Regions from separate parts of the Clostridium boliviensis genome, predicted to be linked through region 2. Evidence: riboswitches for the same ligand, from Rfam matches in the RefSeq annotation. Region 2 holds a riboswitch; the other holds the start of a gene.
What was found. Region 2 has a riboswitch for thiamine pyrophosphate ahead of thiT (energy-coupled thiamine transporter ThiT). Riboswitches for the same ligand answer to the same signal wherever they lie in the genome.
Positions count from the first base shown of each region.

Region 1: another riboswitch for thiamine pyrophosphate. It lies ahead of thiS (sulfur carrier protein ThiS); the one in region 2 lies ahead of thiT (energy-coupled thiamine transporter ThiT).

Region 1 is NZ_JAWONS010000278.1:35,758-39,163, forward strand. It holds gene RZO55_RS18310 (hypothetical protein) at 214-807, opposite strand; gene RZO55_RS18315 (protein kinase family protein) at 898-1,617, opposite strand; TPP riboswitch at 2,010-2,129, shown strand; gene thiS (sulfur carrier protein ThiS) at 2,186-2,380, shown strand; gene thiF (thiamine biosynthesis protein ThiF) at 2,382-3,023, shown strand; gene RZO55_RS18330 (thiazole synthase) at 3,047-3,406, shown strand, end outside.
Region 2 is NZ_JAWONS010000103.1:55,904-59,309, reverse strand. It holds gene eam (glutamate 2,3-aminomutase) at 45-1,301, shown strand; gene thiT (energy-coupled thiamine transporter ThiT) at 1,373-2,044, opposite strand; TPP riboswitch at 2,077-2,175, opposite strand; gene RZO55_RS06315 (DMT family transporter) at 2,332-2,757, shown strand; gene RZO55_RS06310 (helix-hairpin-helix domain-containing protein) at 2,859-3,406, shown strand, end outside.

The sequences.
Region 1 (3,406 bases), on a different contig from region 2:
GTGGAATACTCCCCATGCTCCATATATTTCATTAAGGGCTGTTCCAGTCGATCACAGCAGTCAGATACAGGAACCCATACAGGTAATACCACCGTATTAATTCCTGTCGTATTAACATTTATTGTGATTTACATAACAAAGGAATTATGAGATTCGCTCTTCTCTCTTGTAATTGACTTCATACTCTTCAATGTACTTTTTTTATTAAGTATTCTAGTTAAAATGAAAATCAAAGGAGTTTTGAGCCTGAATAAATATATCTCGCATAAAAAGTTCATAATTTTCTCTTTGTGAATGTCTATTTCCTCTATATATTTTTTTTGAAGTTACAATATCATTTAACATATGTGCATCAAGATAACTAATATTGCAGAATTCATCATTTTCATATAAGTATTTTAAAGTTTTACCAATATTTAAAAGATCCTCATAATGCTTTCCACATGAAAAACCTTCAATCATTGAATCGTCGAAAAAGGCTGCGTAGAAAAAAAGCGATTTAGCAAGCCAGCCTTTTTCCGCCATACTGTCGTTTGTACTATTTGATAAAACAAAATTCAAATAATCTGTAAATTCTATAAACGATCCTGTAGTTGTTTTTATACCTACAATTGGGTACCACAAACCTTTGATCTTACCATTATTAGTACCTGATGAACTGTAATAAGCTAATGTTACTCGTTCTGCCCCATCATAATATAAGATATTTACATCAATTAAACCAATCATTCTGAAATGTTTAACAGAGTATACATTAGCACAAAAACTTTTCTTATGAACTTCTAAAATACGTGGTGAAATGTTCACAATGATTCTCTCCTGTTTTGAATAATTCATTACTTACGATATGAACCATACAGTTAAGAAATGTTTTCTTGACCATATGGTTCATTATCATTAAAGACTTTCATTTTTAATTTCTTGAAGATCATTTTCTATTTGTTGCAAATTAGTATAACTATCTTCAATTCCCATAAGTTTTTTTAAAAACAATTTTTCATGTTCGTTTATATCAAGTTCTTCGTACCAGGCCTTCTCTTCCAGCCCTAAGTCTTGATAACACGATGTATAATATAAATGAATCAAAAAATCTCCAAAGTACCAATAATCCGTTTGTTGAGTATATTTTTTATTGTCTATATATCTAGCTAATCCAAAATCAATTAAAACAATATCTCGATTTCCCCTTAAGATAACATTGGGTGGTCTAATATCTCTATGAACAATATTCTGTTGATGCAATATTGCTATTATCTCTAGTAACTGAGTGGCGATTTTGTATATTTGAACTTTATTAAATACATATTCATCATTAAATAATAAATCTTCAAAAACTTTCCCTGAAATATATTCTAATACATATGCTTGTATATCCTCGTCTTCCAATTTTTCAATAAAGGCGGGAAACTTAGGATTATTTATACTTTTTAATATTTCTTGTTCGTAATACAGTTTCTTTTTAGATGTTTTTAACGTGTCTTTTTTTAATTGTTTTATAATGCATTTTTTAAAATTGCTATTTTCTGCTAAATAAACAATTCCATATCGCCCTTCGCCTATCTTATTTAAAATAGTATAGCCGTTTAGTGTTTCACCAGGTTGATAATATTTGTCCATACTATTAATACTTTATCTTTTCATTTAAAAATACTATCTACTATAACTATAAGAACGACTAGATGATCTGCTTGATGCACTAGAACGGCTAGTTCTTCTATAGTAAACATGGCCTTTATTTGATTTGAATTTTTTGTTTTTCATAATACCCCTCCTTTTATTTGAATTTGTATTCAAATAATTTATCTAATTTTCTTAATCGTACTGATATGGATTAGCTATACATTATATTATGAATTGCTTATTATTTTGTTACATTCTGCGCGCTCTCTATTTGGTTGTCCCGGGGAAGCGACTTTGCGAAGGAAATCGATTGATGGCTTATCGATTTATTCAGGAATATCATGTTATTTGTCTTGCATAATCACACGTATAGTAGTATTATTAATAATAATTTAATACAGGGGAGCTTGCGGGTGTTTTTACCCAAACAGGCTGAGAGGAAAGTGTGACTTTCGACCCATTAACCTGATTTGGATAATGCCAACGTAGGGACGACTGAATTTATTAATATTATGGGAAGTTGCCAATCAGGCAGCTTCCTATTTTTTTAAGGAGGATTAAAATCATGATAAAAATCAGTGGCATTTTTCATGAAGCAGCAGGAAAAACACTGGCAGAATATCTGGCAGGCACCAGCTACAATCCCAAGCGGATTGCAGTTGAATGGAACGGAGTAATCGTCACAAAAGAACAGTATGAGAAAACAGTACTTCAAAATGGTGATGTTGTTGAGGTAGTCAGTTTTGTAGGAGGTGGTTGATATGAACATCATTCCTACACTGGAGGAAATGAGGAGTGCTCTTGACAATCGAAACGGAAAATCTTTGCAGGATAAGTTTGCAAACTCCACTGTCGCTATCTGCGGGCTTGGAGGTCTTGGATCAAATATTGCTGTTGCCCTTGCCCGTGCAGGTGTGGGCAGGCTGATTCTGATTGATTTTGATAAAGTGGAGGTTTCTAATCTCCACCGCCAGCAGTATAAGGCTTCCCAAACCGGATGCTTTAAAACAGAGGCTCTTGCTGCAAACTTAAAGGAAATCGCACCATATTTAACAGTCATCACACATACCAGGCAAATCGATGAGAATAACTTTAATGAACTGCTATGCAATGCGGATATCATTTGTGAGGCCTTCGATGGGGCTGAGGCTAAAGCTATGCTGGTAAACAGTGTGCTGGAAAAGATGCCTGAAAGGTATCTGATCGCCGCTTCCGGAATGGCAGGAATTGATTCTGCTAACGTTGTAAGAACCAGAAGGATTACAGATCATTTCTATCTCTGTGGAGATGAAGTCAGTGATGTAGAGGATAATATTGGACTTATGTCCTCACGAGTCATGTTGTGCGCCGCACATCAGGCACATATGGCGCTCCGCATTCTTGCGGAAAAATATGAAGCCTGAATTACAGAAAGAAGGTAGACATTATGCAATCAAACGACAAACTGATCATTGGCGGTCAGGAATTCAGCTCCCGTTTCATTCTGGGCTCCGGAAAGTATTCCCAGAGTCTGATTCAAGCGGCGGTAAAGGATGCCGGTGCAGAAATCATCACCCTGGCCGTTCGCAGAGCCAATACGAAAGAACAGGAAAATATACTGGATTACATTCCAAAAGGGGTCACACTGCTTCCCAATACTTCCGGTGCAAGAGATGCCGGGGAAGCGGTGCGTATCGCCAGACTTGCAAGAGATTTAGGGTGCGGTAGCTTTGTAAAGATTGAAATTATGCGGGACTCCAAATATCTCCTGCCCGATAATCAGGAAACCATCAAAGCCACTGAAATT
Region 2 (3,406 bases):
TTATAATAAAGTTGCTTCTTTTGGAGCAAAAGGAGAATAAATGTATGGAAAAAGAGAAAAAACGTCAAATTTCGCTGCAACGGGCAGAAGAATTAAAAGGAAGAATTGAAGATTTTCTTGAGGCAAGAAAATCGATTCCTAATGGCATCAGCAAAGATCATGTGCTGAGAGAACGGAAAAACAGAATTCTTCATATTTATTCTGCTACGGAAAAAGACTGGAATGACTACAGATGGCAGCTGAAGAACAGAATTACCGATGTGGAAAGTTTAAGCCGGATTCTTCCGGTCAATGAAAAAGAAAAGCAGCTGATTGAGGAAGTGGGAAGAAAATTCCGATGGGCCATTTCTCCGTATTACTTAAGTCTGGCAGATCCGGATAACAGATTTGATCCCATACGCCTCATGAGTATCCCAAACCATAAGGAGCTGGAAGATTCCTGCATGGATTTAGATCCTATGGCGGAAGAATACACCAACCCTGCCGGCTGTATTACCAGAAGGTATCCGGACCGGCTGATTATCAACGTAACCAATGAATGTGCCATGTACTGCAGACACTGCCAGAGAAGGCGCAATATTGGGGAACAGGATGTTCATCGTTCCCGTGATAAGATTTTAGAATCAATCCAATACATAAAAGAGAATGAGGAGCTCAGAGATGTTTTGATTACAGGGGGAGACGCACTGACCCTGTCTGACGAACAGCTGGAATGGATCATCAGTCAGCTAAAAGAGATACCTCATGTGGATTACATAAGGCTTGGAACCAGAATACCGGTGACGATGCCCCAGCGAATCACGAAAGAGCTCTGTGCCATTCTGAAGAAATATCACCCCATTTATTTAAACACTCATTTCAACCATCCCATGGAAATCACAAACGAATCAAAGGCAGCCTGTGAACGGCTGGCAGATGCCGGAATCGTCCTTGGAAATCAGGCGGTTCTCCTAAATGGTGTTAACAATGATAAATTTGTGATGCGCGTACTCAATCATGAGTTATTGAAATGCAGAGTAAGGCCCTATTATATTTTTCATGCAAAACATGTACAGGGAACCACGCATTTTAATACTTCAATCGAAGATGGAATTGAAATTATGGAATATTTAAGGGGATATACTTCCGGTCTGGCCATACCGACGTTTATCGTCAATGCGCCCAAGGGACAGGGAAAGACTCCTATATTCCCCAATTATATTATTTCCAGAGGTCCTGGTTACATAAAATTCAGAACCTGGGAAGGGAATATAATAAAGTATGAGGATCATGAGACAAAAGATATTCATGAGCTTCTTTGATTTAGAAAAACCGCTGGTCCACAGGCGATTCGCTTATGGATCAGCGGTTTCTACGCTATTTTAAAATTCTTTTAACCATTAACTGCCTGGCGTTTCATCTGGCTGATGGCTTCGATGACCGGTGGCAGATATAATATTACAATAGTTACAACCATCTCAGGCACAATATAGGTGGCGTTATATCCAAAGGTATACAAAAGCGGATTCATGTCTTCCGGTACATAGGAAGCAAAGAATATGTAACCGGAAATAACATGGCAGAGATATCTGCCTAAAACACCCACGATATAACCAGGAATCAGACCATACTTTCTATTATGAAACAATCCTGAAAGTCCCAGGCATCCAAATGCAATGGGATAGTCTAATAGAACCTGAACGGGCGCATAGATGTATGGTCCCATGATAAACTGAAGAATTCCGTATGCCACTCCTGTCATGATTCCGGCCTTAATGCCGTAGATATAGCCGATGAGACAGATGAACAGCATGGAGAACAGTGTGATGGAACCACCGTATGGGAGTGAGGCAAATTTGATGAACGAAGTCACCATAGCCAGGGCCATTGCCCCTGCGCAGGTTACCATCTGCCGGGTTTTCAGCTGTCTGGTAGGCAGAGCTTTGCCTGTGAGCAGATGAAGTCCCAGAAGAATCACCAAAAGTGCGGCAACCATCAGCCCGTATCCGGCTGGTTTTAAAAAATATTCTCCGGATTCCTGAGAATAGGTTAGAAAAAATGACATAAAAAAACCTCCTTCGTATGCACAGGAGGGGATTACTACTACTATTGCTTCCTTCCGCCGGCATTGTCCGGTTCAAGTAGTAAGGGTCAGGTATATACCAATCTCAGCCCAAGGCTCCCCCAGCGTGTCATAATTTTTTCATTTCGGTGTGAGTATAACCCAAATGAAAGTTCTTGTCAAGTTATTTGAAACTGTAAAATAAGTATAAAAAAGTAAATTAAGCACAACCTAGTAAAGTAGTGCATCATAGCATTTTTCTATTAAAATACAGATGCGGAGGTTGTGTTATGACAGGTTTTATCATAGCTCTGATTTCAGGAGCACTCATGAGCATACAGGGGGTATTAAATACGGGAGTTTCCAAGCAGACAAGCATGTGGGTTTCCACTGGCTGGGTTCAGCTGACCGCATTTTTAACATGTCTGGTTTTGTGGTATTTCTCAGGCAGGGACAATATTTCAGCTCTGCTTTCGGTTCATCCCAAATATCTGCTGATCGGGGGGATTATCGGTGCATTTATTACGTATACAGTTGTAAAAAGCATGGGAACCTTAGGACCTGCAAAGGCAGCTCTGATAATCGTGGTATCCCAGATCATTGTTGCCTATGCAGTGGAGGTTTTTGGATTGTTCGGGGTGGAAAAGGTGGGCTTTGAATGGAAAAAACTAATTGGAGCCGTTGTTGCCATCATCGGCATTATAATCTTCAACTAATTTGGAAATAGTGCTTGTATTTACTTATTTCTTTAGGTAGAATAGGTACAAGGGCTGAGGATGGAATCCTTTTTTGCAAAATTTTGTAAAGGGAGGATTCCATGAACTATCATAGGATTAAGATCGCAGTCATAGCTTTGTGCGTATTACTATGCAGCATTTGCTATGGCTTAAACAGAAATCATAAATACCGGGAAGAAAAAGCATTTGTTTCCATTCAGGAGCCGCCTGTTACCTCAGAAGAGGAAACTCCGGCTTCGGATTCCCAGGAATCACCGGAAGTGCCGGAGGTACCGTCACGTATTTGCTATGTACATATATGCGGAGAGGTGGTTTCTCCAGGAGTCTATGAGCTGGAGGAGGGAAGCCGTGTTTTTCAGGCTGTCGCTGAGGCCGGAGGTTTTACGGAGAATGCAGCTGCCGATACGTTAAACATGGCAGAACAGGTCAAAGACGGGATGAAGATTCAGGTGCCGGATCAGGAGGAAGCCAAAAGGCTTCTGGATCAGGGAACATCTGTCTTGGGAAATTTACCGGAAGGCAGTCATAAGGTGAATCTTAACACGGCAGGGAAGGAAGAACTGATGACCTTAAGAGGTGTGGGAGAGGCAAAGGCGGATGACATCATTCGTTACCGGGAAAGCCACAG